Linked DNA regions of Niabella yanshanensis. The main gene of each other region encodes a partner of the protein of the gene in region 2 in a complex. Links are inferred from orthologs where the notes say so. Each region holds a gene or a part of one and is shown on either strand. Other genes may lie near its edges.

What was found.
Region 1: the proteins of accD (region 2) and accC are in contact, whole or in part, in a solved structure (PDB 8UXZ), measured with the Escherichia coli proteins. The link is inferred for Niabella yanshanensis from one-to-one orthologs.
Region 3: the proteins of accD (region 2) and U0035_RS07300 are in contact, whole or in part, in a solved structure (PDB 8UXZ), measured with the Escherichia coli proteins. The link is inferred for Niabella yanshanensis from one-to-one orthologs.
Region 4: the proteins of accD (region 2) and accB are in contact, whole or in part, in a solved structure (PDB 8UXZ), measured with the Escherichia coli proteins. The link is inferred for Niabella yanshanensis from one-to-one orthologs.

The regions. Positions count from the first base shown.
Region 1 is NZ_CP139960.1:4,302,118-4,310,681, forward strand. What follows is about bases 1-2,816. They hold accC (acetyl-CoA carboxylase biotin carboxylase subunit), read left to right. Parts: upstream 1-646; coding sequence 647-1,987; downstream 1,988-2,816. Other genes in these bases: accB (acetyl-CoA carboxylase biotin carboxyl carrier protein), read left to right, coding at 1-147; U0035_RS17915 (four helix bundle protein), read left to right, coding at 198-587; U0035_RS17925 (DUF6263 family protein), read right to left, coding at 2,075-2,816. Outside these bases: more of U0035_RS17925, read right to left, coding at 2,817-2,959; U0035_RS17930 (DUF2911 domain-containing protein), read right to left, coding at 2,967-3,797; site-specific tyrosine recombinase XerD, read right to left, coding at 3,908-4,807; U0035_RS17940 (hypothetical protein), read right to left, coding at 4,811-5,479; U0035_RS17945 (YraN family protein), read right to left, coding at 5,584-5,940; manA (mannose-6-phosphate isomerase, class I), read left to right, coding at 5,976-7,181; U0035_RS17955 (hypothetical protein), read right to left, coding at 7,162-7,494; nth (endonuclease III), read left to right, coding at 7,586-8,233; U0035_RS17965 (hypothetical protein), read right to left, coding at 8,410-8,564. UniProt on the Escherichia coli protein: This protein is a component of the acetyl coenzyme A carboxylase complex; first, biotin carboxylase catalyzes the carboxylation of the carrier protein and then the transcarboxylase transfers the carboxyl group to form malonyl-CoA.
Region 2 is NZ_CP139960.1:2,074,887-2,077,883, forward strand. Bases 1-2,776 are described here. They hold accD (acetyl-CoA carboxylase, carboxyltransferase subunit beta), read left to right. Parts: upstream 1-822; coding sequence 823-1,731; downstream 1,732-2,776. Other genes in these bases: U0035_RS08305 (ABC transporter permease), read left to right, coding at 1-734; smpB (SsrA-binding protein SmpB), read left to right, coding at 1,816-2,262; U0035_RS08320 (DUF481 domain-containing protein), read left to right, coding at 2,358-2,776. Outside these bases: more of U0035_RS08320, read left to right, coding at 2,777-2,997.
Region 3 is NZ_CP139960.1:1,854,815-1,863,348, forward strand. What follows is about bases 5,749-8,534. They hold U0035_RS07300 (acetyl-CoA carboxylase carboxyltransferase subunit alpha), read left to right. Parts: upstream 5,749-6,548; coding sequence 6,549-7,520; downstream 7,521-8,534. Other genes in these bases: U0035_RS07290 (glutamate-5-semialdehyde dehydrogenase), read left to right, coding at 5,749-6,162; dapA (4-hydroxy-tetrahydrodipicolinate synthase), read left to right, coding at 7,725-8,534. Also shown: gcvP (aminomethyl-transferring glycine dehydrogenase), read right to left, coding at 1-1,846; U0035_RS07275 (sterol desaturase family protein), read left to right, coding at 2,077-2,988; U0035_RS07280 (YkgJ family cysteine cluster protein), read left to right, coding at 2,988-3,464; proB (glutamate 5-kinase), read left to right, coding at 3,555-4,592; more of U0035_RS07290, read left to right, coding at 4,924-5,748. UniProt on the Escherichia coli protein: Component of the acetyl coenzyme A carboxylase (ACC) complex. First, biotin carboxylase catalyzes the carboxylation of biotin on its carrier protein (BCCP) and then the CO(2) group is transferred by the carboxyltransferase to acetyl-CoA to form malonyl-CoA.
Region 4 is NZ_CP139960.1:4,294,898-4,303,518, forward strand. The notes cover bases 5,749-8,621. They hold accB (acetyl-CoA carboxylase biotin carboxyl carrier protein), read left to right. Parts: upstream 5,749-6,875; coding sequence 6,876-7,367; downstream 7,368-8,621. Other genes in these bases: U0035_RS17900 (outer membrane beta-barrel protein), read right to left, coding at 5,749-5,806; efp (elongation factor P), read left to right, coding at 6,122-6,688; U0035_RS17915 (four helix bundle protein), read left to right, coding at 7,418-7,807; accC (acetyl-CoA carboxylase biotin carboxylase subunit), read left to right, coding at 7,867-8,621. In the rest of the region: U0035_RS17870 (MutS-related protein), read left to right, coding at 1-567; U0035_RS17875 (Mrp/NBP35 family ATP-binding protein), read right to left, coding at 530-1,582; U0035_RS17880 (carboxypeptidase-like regulatory domain-containing protein), read left to right, coding at 1,684-2,316; Holliday junction branch migration protein RuvA, read right to left, coding at 2,459-3,046; U0035_RS17890 (beta-ketoacyl-ACP synthase III), read left to right, coding at 3,148-4,140; U0035_RS17895 (GNAT family N-acetyltransferase), read left to right, coding at 4,213-4,668; more of U0035_RS17900, read right to left, coding at 4,727-5,748. UniProt on the Escherichia coli protein: This protein is a component of the acetyl coenzyme A carboxylase complex; first, biotin carboxylase catalyzes the carboxylation of the carrier protein and then the transcarboxylase transfers the carboxyl group to form malonyl-CoA.

The DNA.
Region 1 (8,564 bases), 2.2 Mb from region 2 along the record:
CCCGGAAAAGTATTGTGCGTAATAGAAGCCATGAAGTTGTTTAACGAAATAGAAAGTGAAATCAGCGGAAGGATCGTGAAAATATTAGTTGAGGATGCTTCTCCGGTTGAGTTCGATCAGCCTTTGTTTGAAGTGGAGACAGCATAATAATGCGATAATGAGCTGATTTGCTAATATGCTAATCAAAAAAATGGTTTATGCAAAAAGACCTTATAGAGAAAAATCCGATCCTAAAGCTGAGTTTCGAGTTTTCTTTATTAATTATTGATTACTGTGGCAAATTGGACCAGGACAAAAAGTTTGCAATAAGTAAGCAGTTATTTAGATCAGGAACTTCTATTGGAGCCAATGCATTTGAAGCTCAGAATTCTGAAAGCAAGGCAGACTTTATACATAAGATCAAGATATCTGCCAAGGAAGCAGATGAAGCCCAGTACTGGCTTACATTATGCGATTACTCGAAAGAATATCCTTCAGCATCTGACTTACTCATAAAATTGGAGGAGATTGGTAAAATTCTGAATAAGATTCTGTCGACATCCAGAAAGAAAAATCCTTTTAGTTATATTCCTAGTTTTTTTATATAAATAGATGTGCGGTATCATTATCGTATTAGCACATTATCATATTAGCACATTAAAAAATTATGTTTAAAAAGATATTAATAGCCAACAGGGGTGAGATTGCTTTACGCATTATAAGAACCTGTCGGGAAATGGGTATTAAAACGGTTGCTGTATATTCTACTGCCGACAGCGAAAGCCTGCACGTAAAATTTGCGGATGAAGCGGTTTGTATTGGTCGTCCGGCCAGTTCCGAGTCTTATTTGAATATCCCGAATATTATGGCAGCCATTGAAATTACCAATGCCGATGCGGTGCACCCAGGCTATGGATTCCTGGCTGAAAATGCAAAATTTGCTGATATCTGTAACAAGAGCAATATTAAATTTATTGGTCCTACTGCAGATATGATCAATAAAATGGGGGATAAGATCACTGCTAAGGAAACCATGATCAAAGCGGGTGTACCTGTAGTGCCCGGCGGCGAGGGTTTGCTGGAAAGTATAGAAGAGGCGAAAGAATTAGCTAAAGTAGTAGGATATCCGGTTATCTTAAAAGCTACAGCCGGCGGCGGCGGTAAAGGCATGCGCATTGTTTGGGACGAGAGCGAAATGGAGAAAGCATATGACACCGCTAAGATGGAAGCTGCAGCATCTTTTAAGAATGACGGTATTTATATGGAGAAGTTTGTTGAAGAGCCCCGTCACATCGAAATACAGGTTGCCGGCGACCAGTTTGGCAATGTGTGTCATATGAGTGAGCGCGATTGTTCTATTCAGAGGCGTCACCAAAAACTGGTAGAAGAATCTCCTTCTCCTTTTATGACCGATGAGCTGCGCGCTGCCATGGGGGAAGCGGCCAAAAAAGCGGCTGCTGCTATCGGCTACGAAAGTGTAGGTACCATCGAATTCCTGGTAGATAAACATCGCAATTTCTACTTTATGGAAATGAATACCCGTATACAGGTAGAGCATTGCGTTACAGAAGAAGTAATCAACTTTGACCTTATCAAAGAGCAGATCAAAATTGCGATGGGTGAAAAAATATCCGGCAACGATTACTTCCCTCATATGCATAGTATTGAATGTCGTATCAATGCAGAAGATCCGTTCAACGACTTCCGTCCGTCTCCGGGTAAGATTACCAACCTGCATGTACCAGGTGGTCATGGTGTAAGGGTAGACAGCCATGTTTATGCCGGCTACACCATATCCCCTTACTATGATTCAATGATTGGCAAACTGATTACTGTTGCCCGTACCCGTAAAGAGGCTATTGACACGATGTACAGGGCCTTAAGTGAATATGTAATTGAAGGGGTGAAAACCACGATTCCTTTCCACCTACAGTTAATGAAAAATGAAGATTTCATTAATGGTAACTTCAATACTAAATTTCTGGAAACTTTTCAATTAAAGAAATAAGCAGTCTGGCAATGTAATATATGCTTATACTGCTAATAAAAAATGGGCTTCGATCATCGAAGCCCATTTTTATGCCTGTCATAATAACTATTGCTTTCGCGCCGTAGTCATCGTGATGTCGGAACTTACTGCCATAGGTATTTTTTGACCTCCTGCTTCTATATTGCCTTTCATCTTTTGTTGTATAACGGATTTTAGCGGTATGCCTGTGTCAGTATCAACTTCCGAGCTCCCGGAAAATGTTCCCTCAATAGCAAAGTTTACTTCTATACCATTAGAGGTCATCGACGCACTGCTGTCTGTAGACAGTTTACCTGTAAAATCGATGAATGCTTTCTTGCCTTCTACTTTTACCAATGTGTAGGTGGCCGACCCGGCAATGATATAAGGTTGCTTCAAACTCATTTCCGTTGACCAGGATTCGCCTGCTTTAACCGGGGTCTTTGGGTAAAAACCAAAAGATTGCTCAATCATATTTTTTAAAGCGTCTTCACCAACCACACCCTTTATGGCTTCCTGTTGCTGACCTGCTCCCCCCATTTTATTAAGCATCTCCTCCGCACCTTCGATTCGGAGTACCTTACCATATTCGTTCATTAATAGAGACATACTTTGACCTTTCAGCGCTCTGAAAGCCGCACTTGCCTCATTGGTGGTATCAGTATCTTCACTGCTCATCTTCACCTGCTGTCCCATGATCTGCATATTCATATCGAATTTGTCATAAACAAGGGTCAGCTTTTTATTACTGCCTTCTGTAGCGATGCTATACGTACTGTTAAGGTTATAATCCATATTCATGTCCATATTCTGATCCATGATGTTTTGGATCATTTTGGTTTGGCTAACCAATGCCACTGCATACTGGCTTTCGTCAGGCGGATTAAACTTTAACGTGTATGCTTTCTGAGCCTGAGCTATAGTGGTCAGCGTAAAGCATGTTAACAGATACAACAAAAGATGCTTTTTCATGGGTGATCTATTTTAATGAACTGATCAGTTTGTTATTTAAAGTTACATAATCCTGGTTGTTGGCTGCATTGGCCAATTCCTTTGATTTTAATGCTGCTTCTTTTGCCTCTGCTTTTTTACCCAGTTTAGCTAAAGCGCGCGCCTGCTGGTAGCGGATCCAGAAAGCGTTGGGTTGTGCTTCCACTGCTTTTGCGAACCATGTTTCAGCCTGTTTCAGGTCTTTGCCGCTTTCGAGATAATAAAAGGCCGACTGAAAATAAGCAGGTTTATCAGATTTCATAGACTCTTCGATTGAAGCCATGATCTTCGCATCCACATTAGTTTTGATAGGCAGGGTAACGATTGATTTGTCCCAGCTGATGATCAGGTCGCAGCTTTCGGGCTGAATATTGTCAAACTGGATGGTGAAATTTTCAACGCTTGTACCGGAAGGTTTTACTTTGGCAGCTACTCTTACTACATCCTGTTCCTGTTTATAAGCTGCTGGGCTGGTAACGTCAGTTTGCTTTGTTATAATGAGCGTCCAGCTGGCGGCGCCAGGAATGCTTAACAGCCCATATTTGCCGGCAGGAATTTCTTTACCCCCGATAACTACGTTATCACCAAAAGTAAGGGTAGTGGCTCCGTTGGCCCCGGTGCGCCAAACCGCGTTATAAGGCACCAGGTCGCCAAATATTTTCCTTCCTTTTTTTACGGGGCGGCTGTAAGAAAGCTCGATATTAGATAATCCGAATTCCTGCTTAACCGTTTGCGCCGGGCTGGGAGCGGGCATTTTGATTTGTGCATTGGCATAAGACAATGCGCAGAAGAATGCAACAGACAGTACAATTTTTTTCATGTGTGGTTTGTTTTTTATTTTGACTTGATAAAAGTAGCAAATATCAATGAGCTACATGCTACAGTAAAACATATAACGCACTGAAAGGTTAAGCGTTTCGAAAAAATAAATCAGCGGAAAGAAGGATGAAACTGCTCCAGTGTTTTACGTAGAAATTCTTTGTCCAGGTGTGTGTAGATCTCGGTGGTAGTGATGCTTTCGTGCCCCAGCATTTCCTGAACGGCGCGCAGGTTGGCTCCGCCTTCTATTAAATGAGTAGCAAACGAATGCCGGAATGTATGGGGGGACACCGTTTTGTTAATCCCGGCTTTTTGAACCAGGTCTTTAATGATCAGGAAGATCATCACACGGGTGAGTTTTTGTCCCCGCTTGTTTAAAAAAAGAATGTCCTCATTGCCTGTTTTTACTAAAATAAGGTTGCGTATGTTTTGCCTGTAAATATTGATATACTTAGTAGCAGCGTCGCCAATGGGTACCAGTCGCTCCTTATCGCCTTTGCCGGTTACCCGAATATACCCTACATCCAGGTATAGCTGCGATATGCGCAGGTTAACTACTTCGCTGACGCGTAGGCCACAGCTGTAAAGGGTTTCCAATATGGCTTTATTGCGGCCGCCTTCGGGTTTACTCAGGTCTATTTGCGCGATAATGTTCTCGATCTCCGAGAAGCTTAGTACATCGGGTAAAGTCCGGCGGGTTTTAGGCGCTTCCAGCAAAAGGGTAGGATCTTCAGCTACTATATCTTCTAAAATACAGTACTTGTAAAAGGCCCGGATACCTGAAATAATACGGGCCTGCGAGGTAGCTGTCATTTCCAGTTCGCCAATCCATTGTATAAAAAACTGCAAATCCTGCAGCGTAATAGCTGCAGGATTTTTTTTTATATTTTTTATTTCAAGAAATTGTACCAGTTTATCCAGGTCCCGCAAATATGCTTCTGTAGAATTATCTGAAAGGGATTTTTCTAATTGCAGATAAACCTTAAATCCTTTTTTATAAGATTCCCACATTGTTTACTTAAACGTAAGTGGGTTATTATGGATTACTTCTTTCTTATCAACGTTGAGTTTGGCGTAAATATTAGATTTGGTGATATTTACGGAGTCAATCAGGCCATGTACGTTATTGTAGTCAATATCGGTTACCCCCTGGTCTGTCAGCAATTGTTTTGCGGTTTGACCCGTAGTGATGTCTACAACGTAAATAAATGTATTATCGTAATAAGCCACAAGGCCATCTTCTAATTTGAACTTCGGATCAAAATTGTTGATAGCGCTGGTGTATTTATCGGTGCTGCCTCCGGCTTTTTCAAAGGGGAGTTTAATTAGAAAACCACGTCCGGTAGCACAATCGTTAAATTTAAGCCATGCATATTTTCCTTCAACAATATCGCAGCTGATAAACTGTTTGGACGGTTTAACAGTGTTGGGTATAAACTCGCTGAAAATAATGTCCTTGATCAGGCCCATGCCGCCTTTTTCCCAATGGATAGAATCAATCTGGCAATCTTTAAAATTGATACGGACAAAAGGCTTGCCTGGAGCTTCGGATTCAAATTTAATAGGCTCTGTGAGGCAGGTGGTGTCAGAACAGAAAGGCGCGGAAGCTACTTCTTTACCACCATCCTTACAACTGATCAGGGCCATGGTGGCGGCAATGCAGGCAATGCTTAAAAATTTCATGTTTTTTCGTTTATTATTTTGAGTGAGTTTCAAAGGAAACAAACCTACATAAAATTTCATTCAAACACAACACAATAGGCGGTTTTCTCAGTGGCTTCTGCAATTTAAAGAAATACATCTTCCAGCAGGAAATATTCCGGGGAGCCATCTTTTTGAAACGTGATCGACAGAATATCGTATTGAATCCATTGGTGTCCCGGATTTAAATAAAGGTATTCGTCCGCGGCATTTTTAAGAAATCTGAATTTCTTTTTGGTTACACTGTCTTCGGGGTGGCCAAACAATTCAGAGCTGCGCGTTTTTACCTCTATAAAATGTAGCTTTTTTCCTTTATTGGCAATGATATCAATTTCATAATAGGAGTGCCGCCAGTTTTTACATACAATGGAGTAACCTTTGCTTTGCAGATAAGCAGCAGCGAGAGATTCTCCATTTTTGCCGATGTCGTTATGAATAGCCATGCTTATCTTTACCTGAATTTACTACAAATATTTCTATGCAACAATTAGCGTCTTTAGCCGGGAGTATTAAACATTACGATTGGGGTGGCACTTCTTATATTCCGTCCTTATTACAAATTGAAAATCCTAACCTCGAACCATTTGCCGAGTACTGGCTGGGTGTGCATCCGCAGGCAGATTGTAAAATAACACTTGCCAATGGAACGCAGGTATTGCTACGGGATTATGTTGAACAAGACCTGGCCGCCACGCTGGGTTCAACCGTATTAAAACGTTTTGGTAATCTGCCCTATCTTTTAAAAGTGCTGGATGTAAAAGATATGTTGTCGATACAGGTACATCCTTCCAAAGCGCAGGCTGCTATCGATTTTGAAAAAGAAAATGAGACAGGAGTGCCATTAACAGCACCTGACAGGAATTATAAAGATGCAAATCATAAGCCGGAGTTGATGGTGGCGATGAGTGAGTTTTACCTTTTGCATGGGTTTAAGCCGGAAGAGGAGCTGATATCTGTATTGGATAAAGTGAAAGAGCTGAAAAAATTCAAGGCCGTTTTTAAAAAGAAAGGCTATGCGGGGTTATATAAAATGTCAATGGAAATGCCGCAGGATGAAGTGAATACTTTATTGCAATCACTGTTGGCACGTATCATTCCGTTATATCAAAATGGCCAGCTTGAAAAAAGTAATGAAGACTTCTGGGCGGCAAGGGCTGCTTTAACGTTTGGAAGGCCGGGTGTTATTGACCGCGGAATTTTCTCGGTATACTTCTTCAACCTGGTACATTTAACAACAGGCCAGGCCATCTTCCAGGATGCCGGTGTACCACATGCCTACCTCGAAGGGCAGAATGTCGAAATTATGGCCAGCAGTGATAATGTATTACGTGGCGGATTGACTACAAAACATATAGACACGGTGGAGCTTTTGAAACACACCCGTTGTGAGGCAACACATCCTAAAATACTGAAGCCGGCGAAAGGAAAATCTGTACAATCATACAAAGCGCCTGTTAAAGACTTTACCCTGACTTCTTACCAGCTAAAAAAAGGTGAATCCATAGTAGTAGATATTGCGACCGCAGAAATATTTTTGCTGATGCAGGGAAAAGTTACCCTGCAGTCAAAGAAAATTAAAGTAGCATTAGCGCAACCGAATATTACAGCAGCAGCTTTTGCAGGGGCAGCAGTAACCGTAAAAGCAGTGGAAGATTCCTGGCTGTTTAAGGCTGCAGCTCGTTAGTGTGATGGTCTCTTTGATTCGAGACGGGCGGAGGAGATGTTAGTGAAATAAGCTTATCGTTCCTGAATTCGAGGTAATGTACTTCGTAGGGATTTCCGAGAACAAATTTTATATATTGCAAGCGTTCAATAACCTCGCTGTAGTTATTGGTAAAGAACTCTGTTTTGTAAGGCTTGCCCAGCTGTTCTATTACTGCTTTTTTGCTCATACCTGCTTTTATCCTGGTAGTATCAAACGCAGATTTTGACACAGAGCAGGACAAAAGTGAAAAGAGAGCCAATGATAATAATGCAGCAACCATCAACTTTTTCATAACAGTAGAATTATTTGCTATAATGATGAAGCAACTTGTTGTTCAGTTGCACTAAATACTATCTTTATTCTTATCAATAAAGTATTAATGGATGACAAAAAAAGAACGTTACCAGTTTGTAGTGGATTACTTTTCGGTTCATATGCCCGAGCCGGAGACAGAATTAGTATATGATAATCCGTATCAACTATTGGTAGCCGTAATTTTGTCGGCTCAATGTACCGACAAAAGAGTAAATCTTACGACCCCTTTTATATTTGAAAAGTATCCCGACATCGCGAGTTTGAGCAAGGCAACCGCCGAAGATGTATTCCCATTGATCAGGAGTATTTCTTATCCCAATAACAAGAGTAAGCATCTGGTAGGGATGGCACAAAAAGTAGAGAGTGACTTTAACGGGGAGATACCGATGACGGTTGACGAACTCGTTACGTTACCGGGGGTAGGGCGTAAAACGGCTAACGTAATTACGTCTGTAGTAGAGAAGCAGCCGAATATGGCTGTAGACACCCATGTGTTTCGGGTGAGTAAGAGAATAGGTCTTGTATCGCAAAAAGCTTCAACACCATTGGCAGTTGAAAAAGAGCTGGTTAAAAATATTGATGCTTCGCTTATTCATAAAGCCCATCACTGGTTGATCCTGCATGGCCGGTATACCTGTATCGCCAGAAATCCTAGATGCCGGGAATGTGGTTTGCAGCAGGCCTGTTTATGGTTTCAGAAAAACAGCTTGAATTAAAGAAATACAGAAATACCGACCATAAGGCCAAATGCGTTTGTTGTTTGCTTTTCATTTGCACCTGATATTTCTTTCAGGTGGTTATTAGAGTACTGTATTAACGCATCCAGGGAAATAGCTTTATTTATAAAATAAGCAACTCCTGCAGCTCCATTAAGCGAGAGGCCGCCATATCCCTATACAATATGGTCATCCGCACCAGAGTAGGAATCTTTCTCTTTTAAGAATGCGTACCTGCCCCAACAGATAATACCGGCTTCAATTTTTTCTCTGAGGGAATAGTAGGACAGGGAAGGGACAAGGGCCGTTGTCGTATATATATTATCGCCAT
Region 2 (2,997 bases):
AAAAATTTTTCGATGAGGCAGCAGACAAGGCTGTAGGAAAAACCGTACGTATCAATAATCTCCCCTACCTGGTTTTAGGCGTGCTGGACAGCCGTGGTTCTACGTTTGGCTTTAGCAGGGATAATATGGCCATCATAGGTTACCGCAACCTCGCTAAGAATTTTGCCGGTAATAATACTTCCTACGTACTTGCGGTAAAGGTAGATGATATCAATAAAATGAACGAAGCTATGGGAGAAGCCGAAGCGCTGTTCAGGGGAGTCAGAAAAACTTTGATCACCGAAGAAAGCAATTTTGTGATGGACAAAAGCGATAGCATGGTAGAAAGGGCTATGAATAGTCTGGGCTTTTTGACTATATCGGCCACGGTAATAGGACTGATCACTCTTATAGGGGCCGCCATAGGGCTTATGAATATTATGCTGGTAAGCGTGGCAGAGCGCACTAAAGAGGTAGGGCTGATAAAAGCAATTGGCGGTAAAAGTAAAGTGGTAAAAAAGCAATTCCTGCTCGAAGCAGTGATCATCAGCATACTGGGAGCCATTTTCGGAATCATCCTGGGCATTTTGGTTGGCAATAGTTTTGCTGTTGTATTAGGTACAGGATTTGTGGTGCCCTGGGGATGGGTATTATATGGCATTTTAATTTGTAGTGGTGTAGGTTTGCTGGCAGGGTTGTACCCGGCGATAAAAGCAGGAAAACTCAATCCCATCGAGGCCCTTCGGTACGAGTAAGTACGAAAAGGCATAATTTCCACACTTCACCTCATCTGAAAAAAATTATGTACGTTTGTACCTTATCTAAAAATATATTTATCTACTTATGGCTGAGGAGATAGAAGATTTTGATGCCGATCTGGCGGGTGAACAGGGAAAGGACCAGAAAACAGGCTGGTTCCGCAGGATTAAGAAAGGCATTTTAACAAAAACGTCTGAGAAGAAGGAAACACAGGAAGGTTTATGGACCAAGTGTCCTGAATGTAACTATATTTCTACTTTTGCTGAGCTCAAAGAGCAACTATATGTATGCCCTAAATGCGATTATCATCATCGCCTGAACAGCTATCAGTACTACGAAGTATTGTTCGACAATAACGAATACGAAGAGCTTTTTACCAATATTAAAAGCAAAGACCTGTTAGGCTTTACTGACCTGAAACCCTATAAAAAAAGGCTGGAAGATATCTGGTCCAATAGCAGCCTGAATGATTCAATACGCGTGGGCGTTGGTTTGGTAGATGGCGAAAAAATGGTGATTGCCTGTATGGACTTCGAATTCATTGGTGGGTCGCTGGGTAGCGTTATGGGAGAAAAATTCGCCCGTGCGGTAGACTATTGTATCAAACACAAGCTACCTTATATGGTCATTAATAAAAGCGGAGGCGCCCGTATGATGGAAAGTGCTTTTTCGCTGATGCAAATGGCTAAAACCAGCGGTAAGCTGTCTCAGTTAAGCGATGCCCAGTTACCTTATATTTCCTTATTAACCGACCCTACATTTGGTGGCGTATCTGCCTCCTTTGCTATGTTGGGAGATCTGAATATAGCGGAACCCGGAGCGCTGATAGGCTTCGCAGGTCCACGCGTTATTAAAGAAACCATCAAAAAAGATCTTCCGGAAGGTTTTCAGCGAAGCGAATTCCTTTTAGAACATGGATTCCTTGACTTTATTGTAAACCGTAAAGTTTTAAAAGAAAAGATAGGAACCGTTATCCGGCTTTTCAGAAATTAAAACGAGTTAACAGGTTGATAGGTTTACGGGGTAACAGGTTTTCCATCCTTCAACTTGTAAACTTTAAACGCTTAAACTTACCCCTTGGCTTCACCCATTTCCATAAAGAACCGTTCTGCATTTCATGAGTATTTTATTGATGATACTTATGTGGCGGGAATGGTATTGCTGGGGACAGAGGTTAAATCCCTGCGCGAAGGCAGAGCCAGTTTTAATGACAGCTATTGTATTATTCACAAAGGTGAAATATGGATCAAGAGCCTGCACATCTCCCCCTATTCACATGGCACGGTCAACAACCATGATGCAGACAGAGATAAAAAGCTCCTGCTTCAAAAGAGGGAGATCAGGAAAATACAGGCCAAGTTAAAAGAAAAAGGCTATACCCTTGTACCGCTTAAGATATTTATGAACGACCGGAACTTTATTAAAATAGAGTTGGGTTTAGGTAAAGGCAAAAAGCTGTACGATAAAAGAGAAAGCATTAAACAAAAAGATGTGGAGCGTGAAATGAAGCGCTTCTTAAAATAGTATTCCCTACCTTAGCGATATATCCGCAACAGTACAGTTGTATTCCTTTTTATTAGTCCCCGGTCATATCTTACCGGATCACCCTCAACATGTACATGAAAAAACTTTATATCCTATTCATCGTAATAGCTATCCAGTTTAAGCTGCAGGCACAATTTACTGATAGTACTACCAGGCTTGTAAAACTCACATCCGGAGGTTCGATTAATAAAACAAAAGATGGATCCAATTATCTCTTTAATAACAATGCACAGTTCAATGTTCGAAAAAGACGTACGGTTTTAAATTCTTCAGCTTCCTGGATTTATGGTATGAACCCCGAAAAGCTTACCAATAATGATTTTACCTTATCCAGTAATGTAAACCTGTATCGCCATTTTACTGACTTCTATTACTGGGGATTGGTCAATTATACAACCAGCTACTCACTTAATATTAAAGCACAGGGACAAGCGGGGATTGGTATTGCCTATAACTTTATCAATAAGCCTAACCTATGGCTCAACGTAAGCAATGGTATGATCGGAGAAACCAGCCGCATTATACAGGGCGACACTGCTGTTATCAATTATCAAACCATACGAAATTCTTTAAGGGTTCAGTTTATGTTCAAGCTGGGCGATCGATTAACCTTCCGTACCGGTAATTTTTTCCAGCCGTCATTAGAATACATCAGTGATCATATTATTTCCAGTGATACAGAATTTACTTACCAGCTCTGGAAAGGACTCAACC
Region 3 (8,534 bases), 210 kb from region 2 along the record:
CTTTCATACCAGCCATAACCGCAGATGCAGGGTTAGTACCATGTGCAGATATAGGGATCAACATCACATTTCTATGCGGATTGCCCTGTGCTTCATGATATGCCTTTATAGTAAGCAGACCGGCATATTCGCCCTGCGCTCCACTGTTGGGCTGAAGGCTACAGGCATCAAAGGCCGTAATCTCACATAAATATTTACTCAGGTTATCAACCAACTCCCTATATCCACCCGCCTGATCCACAGGGACAAAAGGATGAATACTGGCCCAATGCGACCAGCTTAAAGGCATCATTTGGGTTGCCGCATTCAATTTCATGGTACAGCTTCCCAGGGATATCATCGAGGTATTTAAAGACAGGTCTTTGTTTTCCAGGTATTTGATATAACGCATCATCTGGCTTTCGCTGTGATGTGTGTTAAAAACAGCATGAGTCAGGTAGGACGACTTCCTGATCAATGCTTCTGGAAGACGATAGGTGCCTGAATCGGCATTAATATCAAAAGCAACGGGATCTGTATCATTTTCAAAGCAGTTAATGATATCAAACAGATCCTCCACAATAATTGTTTCATCAATTGAAATACCTACCAGGTTATCACCAATATATCTGAAGTTGATCTTCTGAGCTTCGGCTTTTTGCCTTATAGCTGCTATATCTGAAGCTTTTACCACAATAGTATCAAAGAAATATTCGCTAACCAGCTCAAAACCGCGCGCCTCTATTTCTGCGGCCACCGTTTGCGCATATATCGCAATTCTTTCAGCAATTGCTTTCAGTCCTGCCGGACCATGATAAACGGCATACATGGCAGCCATATTGGCCAGCAATGCCTGCGCAGTACAGATATTTGAAGTAGCTTTTTCTCTTTTTATATGTTGTTCGCGGGTTTGCAAAGCCATTCTCAGCGCTCTGTTACCCTGAGCATCCACGCTAACACCAATGATGCGGCCGGGCATTACCCTCTTAAAATCATCTTTTGCCGCCATAAAAGCTGCATGCGGCCCCCCATAACCCAGGGGTACACCCAATCTTTGGGCGGAGCCGATAGCTACGTCTGCGCCTAACTCCCCCGGAGCGGCTAAAACAGTAAGCGCCAGCAGATCTGTTGCCATCACAACATGCCCGCCAATATGCTGAACAGCACTGATAAAACTGCTGTAATCCTCAATGCTACCTACGTTATTGGGATACTGTACCAGTGCGCCAAAATAAGTTTCATCGATCGTTACCGATTTATAATCTCCCTCTATCACTTCAATACCAAAAGGAATAGCTCTTGTATGAATTACATCTTTCGTTTGGGGAAAAGTTGCCGCATCTAAAAAGAAACGGGGCCTCTCAATATGGTCCTGCCTGTTTTTTAGGTTAAAGAACATGGCCATAGCTTCCGCAGCGGCTGTTGCTTCATCCAGGAGAGAAGCGTTGGCCAGCGGTAATCCCGTCAGGTCGCTTACTAAAGTCTGGTAGTTTAAAAGACTTTCCAATCTGCCCTGAGAAATCTCTGCCTGATAGGGAGTATACTGCGTGTACCAGCCCGGGTTTTCAAAAATATTACGCAAAATAACCGAGGGTGTAATGGTACCGTAATATCCCTGCCCGATATAGTTCTTGAAAATCTTGTTTTTAAGAGACACGTTCTTGATATGCCTCAAATACTCATGCTCACTCATGGCCCTTGGAATCCGAAGCGCAGTTTTCATCCGGATACCGGAAGGTACAGTCTTCTCAATTAAGCCATCCAAATTGCTAAACCCCGTCTCCTGCAACATCTTTTGGGTTTCAGCTTCATTAGGCCCGATATGCCTTTTTGCAAACTCTTTTGACTGGAGTTCTAAAATACTCATAGTGTGGTAGAAATTAAAATTTTTGACCGAAGATCAGCAGAACTCCCTTGGAGGCTCCTTCGGAGGATGTGCAAAGGTAATGGTAATTTATCAGCTGTTTTTGTGCATACGATTGACCATCTGCCATAATACACATAACATGTGCATAAGTATTTTGTTTTGTATTAATGTAACCGTTAGCAGATTAGCCTGAATACCAAAATATAAACTTATTTATCTTTGCGCCCATTATGGACACAGCCAAAGAACAACTGTTAATTTTACTGACGACGCCCTTATATATGGTTGTAATTGGTATAGAACTGATTTTTAGTCACTTAAGAAAACAGAATACCTATTCTTTTAAGGATACCGTTCAGAATATCTACCTGATGCTATTAAATGGCGGACTGGATCTGGCCTTTCGTTCTGTGTACATAGGCGTCGTATTGCTGTTTTTTTATAACCACCGGCTAGTGGCGCCTATTGAAGCACCATGGCTGTACTGGCTTACGTTATTAGTGTTCCAGGACTTCATGTATTACTGGCTGCACCGGGTAGATCATGAATGCCGTTTATTCTGGGCAACCCATTTCACCCATCACTCGTCTCCCAAATTCAACCTTACCGTAGGATTCAGGTCATCAGTTTTAGAGCCCCTGTACCGCTTTGTCTACTTCATTCCTATCGCATGGCTGGGCTTTCATCCGATAGATATTGCTTTTATATACTCTGCTACCCAGATCTGGGGAATTTTAATACATACCGAAAAAGTGGGCAACCTGGGGATATTGGAATATATTTTTGTTACGCCATCACATCACCGCGTGCATCATGGCTCTAATCCCAAATACCTCGATAAAAATATGGGTATGTTCCTGATCATTTGGGACAAAATTTTTGGAACCTTCCAAAAAGAGCTGCCTGCAGCATCATATCAACCCATCAAATATGGCCTTACCACTCCTATGGAGAAAGAAAATGCATTTACCATTGTATTTTACGAATGGATCAATATCTTTAAAGATCTGAAACAAAAAAACCTGACTTTCAAACAAAAGTTAGGTTATCTTTTTGGACCACCCGGATGGAGCCATAATGGCAGCCGTCAAACCAGCGAGCAGATGAGACAACAGGAAGAGCTGGAACAAAGCAATCAATAATGGCAAAAGATATACTTCAGAACTGGGAAAAAAGATCTAAAGAACATCGTAAACAGTACCAACAGTTTCTGAAAAGGACCGACAAAAATAAAGTGTTGAAATCTTTACCAGCCCTTCATGAAGAAGCTTTTGAACAGGTAGATTGCCTTAGCTGCGCCAACTGTTGTAAAAATTATTCCCCCCGCTTTAAAACACCGGATGTAAAGCGCATTTCAAAACATCTGGGCATGAAAGAAAGCGCTTTTATAGATACTTATCTCCGTGTGGATGAAGATGGTGATTTTGTAGTAAAATCGTCCCCCTGCCCTTTCCTTGCCGCAGACAATACCTGCAATATATACGAACAGCGCCCCTCCGATTGTGCCCGTTTTCCGTATACCGACGAGGATGTGCTGATCAAACGCCAGGCCCTGACCTTAAAAAACAGCGAGTTTTGCCCTATTACCTATTATGTGCTGGAAAAATTAATCCAGTAATACCATTCCCGGCAGGTTTTCTGTCCTGTACTTACTTGATATTCCTGCAATTTTGATGTAGTATACTAAATTTGCATACATTTTAATTTTATGAGGCAAAAGGTTTTAGTGATAAAGTTGGGTTCTGCAGTTATCACCAACGCGAACGGCAATATTAATAAAGCTGTTATTAAGAAGATCGTAACCGACATAGGTAACCTCCATACCAACTACAAGATCGTTTTGGTGAGTAGCGGAGCCGTTAGTAGCGGTAAAAAATATCTTTCGGGCTATAAGGGCACCCTGCTTCAACGTAAGGTAGCAGCCGCCATAGGCAATCCCATACTGATTCAACTATACAGAAGCTATTTCCAAAGGAGCGGGCTTACCGTAGCTCAGGCTTTGTGTGAGCGATCACATTTCAGTAACCGGAAGCAGTTTTTACAGTTGCGCGACACCTTTAATACATTCTGGTCGCACAATGTTATTCCTGTTGTGAATGAAAACGATGTCATCAGCGACCTCGAACTGAAATTTTCCGACAACGATGAATTAGCCACCTTACTGGCGATTGCTTTTGATGCCGAAACATTAGTACTATGTACCTCTGTGGGTGGTTTCTTAAATGGAGAAAAAAAGATCATCCCTGAAATAAAAGCCATAGACAAAGATGTTCTGGGGTTGGTAAAAAAGGGAGAAAAATCTGAATTTGGTTTGGGTGGGATGCTATCAAAATTAACCTTCACCAGGTTGGCCACCAATTTAGGTATCCATGTAATCATGTGCGGACTAAAATCTGCGTCTCCTATTACAGATGCTTTAAATAAAAAAACAGGCAGCTGGTTTCATGCGCAAAAATCCAATTTAAAAAACAGGCAGAAATGGCTGGCCAGCGGATCCATCACTTTGGGTAACGTCAAGCTCGATAAAGGAGCGGCAAAAGCTGTAGCAGAAAGAAAGAGTTTATTAACAGTGGGAATTACAGGCATTGAAGGGAGTTTTGCGATTGGTGAAGTGGTGCAATTAATGGGTGAGGATGATATCATTATTGGCATTGCCAAAACCAAATTAAGCAGCGCTGAATTAAAGAAACAACTAAAGGAAAAAAATGTTGTAGCTGCACATGCTAACGATATAGTGTTGGTTTAATATTAAAAAAAATAACAAAAACGAAGCAAAAAAAAGAGGGCTAAAAATGCATAAATTTACACTCGTTGTAAAAACGAGTGTAAAAAATTACTCTTATCAAAATGAGCAACTTCACCCCCAAAATACCGTATAATAATTTGCCAGACCGGCCTTCGGCAGCCGATATTGAAACGAAGTAAATACTTCGAAAAACTATATAAGAGGGAAGAGCATTAGCCAATTAAACAGAACACTGCTCAATCTTTGTAGCCCCAGTAAATATACTGGAGAATTAAACAAACTAATCAATCCTACTTTCGCAAAAGGTACATACCATATAAGAACCATCAACATGTCAATACAAACAACGCTCATCAAAACCAATAAAGCTAAAATAGCTTTACAAAAACTGCCGGAAAAGCAATTAAAAGGCTTATTGCAAGCCATTGCCCATGGTATTCTCAAAAATGAAGCGGCTATCTTAAAAGCCAATAAAAAAGACCTGGCGGCAAAAGAACCGAACGATCCTAAGAACGACCGCTTAATGCTCAACAGCGAGCGGCTTAAAAATATTGCCAATGCTATTAAAAACATTGCGCTACTCCCCGATCCTACAGGAACCGTTCTTGCTAAAAGAACTTTACCCAATGGTATCCGGCTTAAAAAGGTAGCGGTATCACTGGGAGTAGTAGGCGCCATTTATGAGAGCCGACCCAATGTTACCTATGATATTGCGGCACTTTGCTTACGTAGCCGGAATGCCTGTATATTAAAGGGTAGCAGCGATGCACAGCATACTAACAAAGTTTCTATCAGCATTATACAAACAGCGTTAAAAGAATTTGGCCTGGATATAAACACGGTAAGCCTGCTACCCCCTCAACGGGAAGTAGTACAGGAAATGTTTACGGCTACCAGATACCTGGATGTATTGATACCGCGGGGATCTGAAGGCCTGATCAGTTTTGTTCGTCAGAACAGCCTGGTACCGGTTATTGAAACAGGCGCAGGCGTTTGTCATGTATATATAGAAAAGACCGCCGACCTCAAAAAAGCAGTAGCTATTGCGGTAAACGCCAAGGTAAGCAGACCCTCGGTTTGCAATGCCGCAGATACCATTTTGGTAGACAAAGACATTGCCACCGATTTCCTTTATTTATTAAAGCCAGCTTTTGAGAAGTATGAGGTTGAAATTTTCGCAGATGCTGTATCTTATAAAAACTTAAAAGGCTACCCCTATTTAATCAAAGCAAAACCGGAAGATTTCGGCAGGGAGTTCCTGTCTTTGAAATGTGCTGTAAAGACCGTTAAGGATATTGATGAGGCTTTGGACCATATTGCCGAATACTCCACCAAACACTCAGAAGCCATTGTATCCAAAAACAAAAAAGCCTGCGAACGTTTTGTTACCGAAGTAGATGCAGCCGCAGTTTATACCAATGCGTCTACAAGATTTACGGACGGTGAAGAGTTTGGCCTGGGAGCAGAGATCGGCATTTCCACACAAAAACTACATGCCCGTGGGCCATTTGCCCTGGAAAAGCTCGTAACAGAAAAATGGATACTGGAGGGTAACGGACAAATAAGATAAATTCTAAAGTTCCTCATCAACGAAAAAGCTGGTAAATCACTTTACCAGCCTTTTTTATGAGCCGAAGAAGGGAGTCGAACCCCCGACCTGCTGATTACAAATCAGCTGCTCTACCAACTGAGCTACTTCGGCCTGCTGCAAAAAAGCACTGCGTTTTATCAACGGGCCGCGAAAATAAAGTAAAATTCATACCATACCACCATCACTATATTTCCTTCACTTTAATGCGTCTTCATTCCATTGCCACCTAACAATTTATCGAAATATCAGCTCCTCATGCCGCAAAAAACGACTTTTAAAACAGCGCCCCTTTACAGTTATCCACTACAACTCCCGGTATTGCTAAATAATCATTAATTTAGCCGCCTCATATAAAAGCATTGATTATGCCCCAAAATGCAAACAGGCAGTTCCTTGATTTTGAAAAACCAATAAAGGATTTATTGGACGAAATTGAATTAACTACTGAGCGAGAAAAGAAAACGGACATCGATCTAGGCGGCCAGATAGAGCAGCTTCAAAATAAAGTAGATGAAACGCGTAAGACCATCACTCATAATCTTACCGATTGGCAGCGTGTACAATTAAGCCGGCACCCGGACAGACCTTATACACATAAGTATATTGAGCTGATGACGGAGAACTATACGGAATTATATGGCGACCGTAACATTAAGGACGACAAAGCCATGGTAGGCGGGTTTGCTTCTTTAGATGGTCAAACAGTAATGATCATTGGCCAGCAAAAAGGATCTAATACCAAAAAGCGCCAGTTACGCAATTTTGGTATGGCAAATCCTGAAGGTTACCGTAAGGCCCTGCGTTTGATGAAGCTGGCCGAAAAATTTAATAAACCGGTTATTACATTGATCGATACTCCCGGAGCTTTCCCCGGTTTGGAAGCCGAAGAGCGGGGACAAGGCGAAGCGATTGCCCGCAATATTTACGAAATGATGCGTTTGAAAGTGCCGGTAATATGTATTATCATTGGCGAAGGCGCAAGTGGCGGAGCATTAGGCATAGGTGTGGGCGACAGAGTGTATATGATGGAAAACACCTGGTACACGGTTATCTCTCCCGAAAACTGCAGCACCATTCTCTGGCGTAGCTGGGACTATAAAATGAAAGCGGCAGAACAACTAAAACTCACTTCTACTAAAATGAAAGAGTTTGGCCTTATAGACGGTATTATACCCGAGCCTGATGGCGGAGCACATTGGGACTATGAACTGGCCGCTCAAAATTTAAAGAAGCAAATATTAGCAGGTCTCGCAGAAATAAAGAATATGAAACCTGAGAAACGTGTTGAAGCCCGTATAGAAAAGTTCAGCAAAATGGGCTTCTGGGAAGAAGTGTAGTAACAGATGAAAGATAGTAGTTTACGGGATAGCCGCGATACAATATCCTTACACCCGTTGGCGCTATCATTTTAAACTGATTATCTGCCGAAGCTAAAAGCATGCACTTCAACTGAAAAATAAAACCAATTAAGTTATGTTAGATACGTGATGTATATCCGTTATCTGTCAACTATCACCTATCATCTCAAATTTCGGACTAAAATGTCTTTACAACAAAAACTTACCGGCACCGGTATTGCAATAGTAACTCCCTTTACATCTAATGGCGATTTTGATTGGGCCACACTCGAAAACCTGATCAACTTCTGGATTGAAAATAAAATAGAATACCTGGTTGTAGCAGGTACTACAGGCGAAAGTGCTACCCTTACACGTGGAGAAGAACAGGAGTTGTTCGATTTCGTAAAGGAAAAAGCTGCGGGTCGCATTGGCCTGGTAGCGGGTATTGGCGGCAATGACACACGAGAAGTAGTTCATGCTTTTCAAACCATGAAACTGGATGGATACGATGCCATTCTTTCAGTAGCGCCTTATTACAATAAACCAGGTCAGGAAGGATTATACCAGCACTATAAAACCATTGACGCTGTAGCACCTTTACCGATAATCATGTATAATGTACCGGGACGTACCGGCCAGAGCGTAAGCGCTGAAACTACCGTTCGGATTGCCAATGATTGTAAAAACATTATTGCTACAAAAGAAGCTTCGGGTAGTTTTGAGCAATTCAATTATATCATGAAGTATAAACCAGCCGGGTTCATGCTGATCAGCGGAGATGATCCTATTGCGCTACCCATGATCGCACTGGGAGCCAAAGGAGTTATATCGGTGGTAGCTAACGCTTATCCCAAAGAGTTTGGAGACATGATACGTCTTTGCCTCGCAGGTGAATTTTCGCAAGCATTGCCTTTACACCTGAAGTTCACAGACATCATCACTTCTTTGTTTGCAGAAGGTAGCCCCGCTGGTGTAAAACAGTACCTGCAGGAGATGGGATTTTGCACTACC
Region 4 (8,621 bases), 2.2 Mb from region 2 along the record:
TCTACCTTTTTAAAAGCAATTGGTATTTGTGTTTACCTGGCACATGTCGGTATGGCTGTTCCTGCAACTGCAGTGCAAACGCCGTTCTACAATTTGATTACGGTCTCTATCAATCATTACGACGATATGATGAATGGTTACAGCCATTTTATGCTGGAAATAGTAAGATTGAAGGAGGTCGTAGAAAAGGCAATCGCAGGTGTAAGATGTTTTGCCATTTTCGACGAACTTTTTAAAGGCACCAATATCGAAGATGCTATTGAGGTTAGTAAAGCTACAATCAATGGACTAGCCCGGTTTAAACCTTCTTCATTCTTAATTTCAACTCATTTACACCAGCTTAAAGATGTAGAGGCTATAGCGGAAAACAACATTGATACCTGCTATGTTGATTGCGCAGTAAACAATGGAATTCCTGTTTTCACCTATCAGGTAAAACCAGGCTGGTCTGATCTTAAAATTGGCCAGCTTCTTTTTGCAAAAGAAGGACTGTACGATCTTTTGCAAACAACTACTACTAAAAATGTTGTCAGGCGCGGCTTTCTACCTCGCTCGCCAAATCCCTGAAAGCTTTTTTACTCACTTCATCATCACTTACCATTACCGGGATGCCGATATCCCCGCCTTCGCGGATACTTTGCACCAGAGGTATTTCTCCCAGGAAGGGCAATTCGTATTGTTCGGCCAGCTTTTGAGCACCCTTTTTGCCGAAAATGTAATATTTATTATCAGGTAGTTCGGCCGGTGTGAAGTAGCTCATGTTTTCTACCAGTCCCAGTATTCTTGCATTTAATTGGGCCTGGCCGAACATGGCAATACCTTTTTTAGCATCCGCAAGCGCTACATCCTGCGGGGTGCTTACAATCACAACGCCCGAAACTTTGATCATTTGAAGCAGGGTAAGGTGTATGTCTCCGGTGCCTGGAGGCATGTCTACGATCAGGTAATCCAGGTTCCCCCAGTCGACGTCGGTAACAAACTGGCGGATAGCGCTGCTGGCCATGGGGCCGCGCCACACCACGGCCTTGCTTTCATCTACTAATAATCCAATGCTCAGGAGCCGGATACCAAATCGTTCCAGCGGAACAATGACTCCTTTGCCATTTACATCTTTCATTAAGGGACGCTCTCCGCGTACGCCAAACATAATGGGAACGCTGGGGCCATAAATATCTGCATCCATGAGGCCTACTTTGGCGCCGGATTCTGCCAGTGCCAGTGCCAGGTTGGCGGATACCGTGCTTTTGCCTACACCGCCCTTACCACTTATCACCGCAATTACCTTTTTTACGCCCGAAAGGGGCGCGTTTTGCTCCTGCTCATAAACGGTATCTGCCACAGGCTTATTTTGAAATGCTACTTTTATGATCGCGTCTTTATTAACCTGTTCTTTAATAGCTTTAATGGCTTCACTCTTAAGCTTTAACCTGAGGTCCGCATCGTTGGTGTCAACAATAAGGCTAAATGAAATATAATACTTTTCGATAGTCAGATCCTGTACAATACCTGCGCTTACAATATCTTTTTCATTGCCAGTATGATATACTGTTTTTAACGCATCCAATACTTTTTCCTTCGTCATTATTAAAGCTTATGTTAAATTCAAATATAAATGCCAAAGTTAAACACCTATGCAGCCAAATTGTTGTCTTTATTAAAAATCATGTACTTAATTTTGGCGCAGTGAAGAAGATATTGTTTTTAGTTAGCTTTTTAATGGGGGTAACCGCGGCAAGCGCGCAATTTGAAAAAGCCCGTGATTCTGTGGTTCAGCTTTTTGGGGTGATCATGACTGCTGATAGCCTGGAAGCAATTCCTGCCGTGAGCGTAACCGTAAAAGGAACCAAAAGAGGAACCATCACTAATAATGAGGGCGTTTTTTCAATTGCAGTACTAAAAGGCGATGTGATCGAATTTTCGCACGTCAGCTTTCTGCCTGGTTCGGTCCATGTTCCCGATACTTTAAAAGGCAGCCAATATAGCATTGTAAAAACCCTGGTACAGGATACTGCATTTCTGCCTGTAGCAATTATCAGGCCCCGGCCAACACCGGAGCAGTTTGCCAGGGATTTCGTTAACGTCCCCATTGCGGAAGATGAATTGGAGATACTCCGGAAGGCCAATACCCCCGAAGCCAGAAGAGCGTATTTAGCCAAATTGCCGCAGGATGGCCGGGAAATGACCAACCGGCAATTGAATAACGTATTTCAACGCGCCCGTTACCAGGGACAGATACCGCCTATGAATATATTCAGCCCGGCAGCCTGGGCCGAATTTATCAACGCCTGGAAGCGGGGGGATTTTAAGCGGAAATAAGGTGAAGGGGAATAGTGAGTAGTTAATAGGCAGTGGATAATAGATAACTCCCGGCGGGAAATTATTATTATCCCGTATTCCCTATACATCTCGTATCTAATATCTGGTATCTAATATCTGGTATCTAATATCCCGCATCCCGTTACAATTCCTTCAATACTTTCTTGATCAGGTCTTCCAAAGCGAGTTCAGGTTCTGCCTGCAGTAGTTTCGACAGGTTTTGTTCTGCCTGTTGGCGGTTGATGCCCAGTGCCAGCAGCGCTTCGAGCGCATCTTGCTTTACAGAAGATACGGTTGATTTACCTGGTGTTATTACAATATCTGTATGCTGTTTGCCTATTTTGTCCTTGAGCTCTAAAACAGCTCTTTCCGCTGTTTTCTTGCCGATGCCTTTGATCCGCTCCAGTGCTTTACTGTCTTCATGTAAAATAGCGGAACTTACTTCTTCCGGCTTCATATAAGACAGGATCAGGCGAGCCGTATTGGCCCCGATACCCGAGACACTTATTAATAATAAAAATATGTCCTTTTCCTGTATATCGCTAAATCCGTAAAGGAGATGCGCATCTTCTTTTATAATAACATGTGTATACAATAAGCCTTTTTCCTGGTTTTGTATTTTCGAATAGGTATTAAGGCTGATGTTAACCTCGTATCCGATGCCGCCAATATCTACGATCGTGGCTGATGGTGTAATATTTACAAATGTTCCTTTTAAATAGCTGATCATTTGTCAAATATCAAATTTCAAATCATAAATCACAAATCATAAATTCCACTACCTTTGGCGTCCCCGAAGGAGTACTTCGGCAAAATATTTTTAAGAAAGCAATGGCGAACAAAATTACAGCGGCAATCACAGCGGTTAACGGCTATGTTCCAGAAGATAAACTAACAAATTTCGATCTTGAAAAAATAGTGGAGACCAACGATGAGTGGATACGTACCCGGACTGGTATCGAGGAAAGAAGGATATTGAAAGGTGAAGGAAAAGGGGTAAGTGAAATGATTGTGCCTGCTGTGAAGGGATTGCTGGAAAAGCGTGGCATTGATGCTACCGAAGTAGATTGTATTATCGTTGCAACCGTAACGCCGGATATGGTGTTCCCGGCAACAGCGAATCTCGTAGCTCATAAAGTAGGCGCAGTTAATGCTTTCGGGTATGATGTGTCTGCGGCATGTTCAGGTTTTTTGTACGCGCTTACGCAGGGGACGGCCCTGATTGAAAGCGGTCGTTACAAAAAAGTAATAGTTGTAGGCGCCGATAAAATGAGCGCCATTGTTGATTATACAGACAGAACTACCTGTATTATTTTCGGGGACGGTGCCGGCGCGGCCCTGTTAGAGCCCAACGAGGAAGGATTGGGTATAAAAGACAGCCTGTTGAAAAGTGACGGGAGCGGAGCTCAGTACTTAAGGATGAAGGCTGGTGGCAGCGCTTATCCTGCCAGCGCCGAAACAGTAGCCAACCGGGAGCATTACGCTTACCAGGAAGGGCAGACTGTATTTAAGTTTGCCGTAAAAGGAATGGCTGATGTAAGTGCAGAGCTTCTGGAAAGAAACAACTTAACCGGTAATGATATTGCCTGGCTGGTACCGCACCAGGCCAACCTGCGTATTATTGATGCGACAGCCAATCGTATTGGTTTGCCTAAAGAAAAGGTAATGATCAATATCCAAAAATATGGCAATACCACGGCAGCTACTATTCCTTTGTGCTTGTGGGAGTGGGAAAGCCGGTTGAAAAAAGGCGATAAGCTGGTACTTGCGGCCTTCGGTGGCGGATTTACCTGGGGTGCTACACTTATTGACTGGGCATATTAAAGCCAATGTTTGTAGTTTAAGGTTCCGGGTTATTTAATTATCACTCATTATTCATTACTTATTACTTACTCTTTGTCATCTGATATAAAAATACGCCCTGCGGAAGCGCCTGATTGTTCACGCATTTTAGAATTGGTGCGGGAGTTGGCCGAGTATGAAAAGGCTCCGGCGGAAGTTACGGTAAGCCTGGACCATTTTTCGGAAAGTGGGTTTGGAGCCAATCCTGTTTGGTGGGGCTTTGTAGCCGAATACGAGGGCAGGATAGTAGCCTTCGCTTTATATTATATAAGGTTTTCTACCTGGAAAGGCCAGGCTATGTACCTCGAGGATATATTGGTTACCGAAGAGATGAGAGGGAAAGGAATAGGAAAGCTGTTATTCGAGGCATTGATTGACGAAGCCCGTAAAAAAGGACTCAGGAGAATGTGCTGGCAGGTGTTGGACTGGAACGAGCCTGCTATCAATTTTTACAAAAAATATAATGCGTCATTTGACGGTGAATGGGTCAACTGCGCCATCGATATTTAAAAAGTAAAACCTCCTGCTCGCAGGAGGTTTTTTTCTATAAGCAGTGTAAAACAAAGTACTAGAATGAATATACTGCAGCCACCAGGACAGATGCAGCACTTTTGGTATCGCTACCATCATTTTTCTTAAATATAGGGTCTTTGGCGCTATCGATCCTGAACTCAGGAATAATAGCCAGACCGCTAACCGGTTTGATGTTAAACGATAAGGTAGCCTGTGTTATTGAAGTTCCCTTGGGATCTACATCTCCATAGGTTCCAAAAACAAGACCTTTATCTTTATCGTCAAAATATTCACCTCTTAGTGTGATGCCAAATTTTTCAGTTGGGTCAAGGTTTAAGTATAAAGCTGATCCCCACCATTTGCCCGAACCGCCGCCTACAGGGTCGATCATTTTAACGGTTCCATCATAACCAAGCGAAAACATATCACTGATCTTAGCTGTTGCCGTAAGGCCTATCTGGTTAATGTTGTTGCCTGCAGTGTCTTTGCCTCCCACATAGTTTAAAAATGCATTCACATGCTCCGATGTTTTGCTAAACTGTGCTATGGCATTCTTTTTTGCGAAGGAAGCCGATAGGAAGTCGGTTGGATTGGCAACACCGGCCATAAGCCCGAATCCGTTTCCTAACGTAAAGTCTGCTTTCAAACCCGTATGTGAAAAAGGCCCGTAGGAAAACATATAGCTCATGCTATAGTTACGGTTGAGTTGCGGGTCCAATACTTCATAGCCCAGGTGAGTTCCCCATTTACCTGCTGATATCCTGATATTATCTGTTGGATTATAAGTTACATAAGCTTGTTTAACAGCTTGTAAAATGCCCGACTCTGCGTACGAGAATTCGGTAGCCCGGGTGCCGAATCCAAGATCTACTACTACGCCGGCTTTTCCTTTGGTGTAGCTGGCTTTTAAAGAAGCCATTCCCAGTTCGATAGAATTTTGAGAATTGGTAAAGCTGGTCTTATTGTTAAACGCGCCTGCCGACTTAGCGTTGGCGAAATTGTAGCGATAGTAGGCATCAACCGATCCGTTAATTTGTAATTCGCCTTTGGGTTCTTCCGTTTCTGGTTCTGTTTGTGCAAAAATTGCAGTAGAGATGAAAAGAGCTTTGGTTGCTAAAAGAAGTTTTCCTTTCATTGACGCTAGTTTAAAGTTTGAAAAATGTTTAAAATGAATTCGTATAGTATTTATATTCAATTTGATATTGTTTGCGGATTTCGTACTTTGTTTTTACTAATTGCATACTTAATTTTCATATTAAATAAATACTAATTAATTGTAAACATAACAATAATTCTATTAAAATTTAAAAAACTGTTGAAATTATATAAATATAATTATATTTAATATGATGTCCAAGCTTGTTTCTTATATCTCTATACCTATATAAACTGCGATTAATTACAGAGGGCTATTGAAAAATGCTATATTTGCGCCCTAAAAAAAATTATAATGGCAAATACTGCAGATATCAGCCGTGGCATGATCATCAAACTGGACGGTAGCCTTTACTCGGTAGTTGAGTTTGGCGAAAACAAAACAGCTCGTGCAGCTGCAAAAGTTTGGGCAAAACTGAAAGGTGTAGACAATAGCAGAACAATCGAAAAAACCTGGAACTCCGGAGATAATATTTTCCCGGTTAGAGTGGAGAAAAGAGCGTATCAATATCTTTACCAGGACGAAACCGGATACAACTTTATGGACAACAGCACATTTGAGCAAATGAGTGTAGCTGAGAGCCTGATTGATGCACCGCAGTTTTTAAAAGAAGGCCAGGAGGTATCCATTGCTATTAACACTGAAACTGAACAGCCTGTAAGCGTGGAATTGCCTGATAAAATTGTTATGCTGGTAACTTACACAGAGCCCGGTTTAAAAGGGGATACCGCTACACGTACTTTAAAACCCGCAACAGTTGAAACTGGTGCTACCGTTAGCGTGCCTTTATTTGTGAACGAAGGAGAGCTGATAAGAGTAAACACCAAGACCGGCGAGTACGTAGAACGCGTAAAAGACTAATTGTAAGGATATTTAAAATGGCTCTGATCGGTACAGGTTGTGGGCCATTTTTAATTATGGCCCTACAGTGCCAAAAATTAGCAGAAATCTGCTGTTTAGTCTTATTGATTACTTACCTTAGATGTTCGTTTCGAGCGCTGTTACACAAAAAATTGTATTAACCCCCAAAGCTGTCAAATTGAAAAGTATGGACTTTAGGCAAATTCAGGAATTGATCAAGATGATCAATAAATCTAATATCGGAGAATTAAATATAGAGCAGAAAGATTTTAAATTAACAATCAAGCAAAAAGAGGAGGCAATTACACAGGTAGTATCAGCCCCTCCTTTTCCTGTTCAGAGTTTACCGGTTCAGGTAGCGCCTGCACAAATAACAGCACCCCAAACTCCGGCAGCAGCAGCTTCTGCTGAAAAAGTAAAAGCGGAGCCTTCAAGCAATAATACCATTGTTAAAAGCCCGATGATAGGAACCTTCTATCGCAGACCATCGCCTGATAAATCAAATTTCGTAGAAGAAGGAGATATTATTACGCCCGGAAAAGTATTGTGCGTAATAGAAGCCATGAAGTTGTTTAACGAAATAGAAAGTGAAATCAGCGGAAGGATCGTGAAAATATTAGTTGAGGATGCTTCTCCGGTTGAGTTCGATCAGCCTTTGTTTGAAGTGGAGACAGCATAATAATGCGATAATGAGCTGATTTGCTAATATGCTAATCAAAAAAATGGTTTATGCAAAAAGACCTTATAGAGAAAAATCCGATCCTAAAGCTGAGTTTCGAGTTTTCTTTATTAATTATTGATTACTGTGGCAAATTGGACCAGGACAAAAAGTTTGCAATAAGTAAGCAGTTATTTAGATCAGGAACTTCTATTGGAGCCAATGCATTTGAAGCTCAGAATTCTGAAAGCAAGGCAGACTTTATACATAAGATCAAGATATCTGCCAAGGAAGCAGATGAAGCCCAGTACTGGCTTACATTATGCGATTACTCGAAAGAATATCCTTCAGCATCTGACTTACTCATAAAATTGGAGGAGATTGGTAAAATTCTGAATAAGATTCTGTCGACATCCAGAAAGAAAAATCCTTTTAGTTATATTCCTAGTTTTTTTATATAAATAGATGTGCGGTATCATTATCGTATTAGCACATTATCATATTAGCACATTAAAAAATTATGTTTAAAAAGATATTAATAGCCAACAGGGGTGAGATTGCTTTACGCATTATAAGAACCTGTCGGGAAATGGGTATTAAAACGGTTGCTGTATATTCTACTGCCGACAGCGAAAGCCTGCACGTAAAATTTGCGGATGAAGCGGTTTGTATTGGTCGTCCGGCCAGTTCCGAGTCTTATTTGAATATCCCGAATATTATGGCAGCCATTGAAATTACCAATGCCGATGCGGTGCACCCAGGCTATGGATTCCTGGCTGAAAATGCAAAATTTGCTGATATCTGTAACAAGAGCAATATTAAATTTATTGGTCCTACTGCAGATATGATCAATAAAATGGGGGATAAGATCACTGCTAAGGAAACCATGATCAAAGCGGGTGTACCTGTAGTGCCCGGCGGCGAGGGTTTGCTGGAAAGTATAGAAGAGGCGAAAGAATTAGCTAAAGTAGTAGGATATCCGGTTATCTTAAAAGCTACAGCCGGCGGCGGCGGTAAAGGCATGCGCATTGTTTGGGACGAGAGCGAAATGGAGAAAGCATATGACACCGCTAAGATGGAAGCTGCAGCATCTTTTAAGAATGACGGTATTTATATGGAGAAGTTTGTTGAAGAGCCCCGTCACATCGAAATACAGGTTGCCGGCGACCAGTTTGGCAATGTGTGTCATATGAGTGAGCGCGATTGTTCTATTCAGAGGCGTCACCAAAAACTGGTAGAAGAATCTCCTTCTCCTTTTATGACCGATGAGCTGCG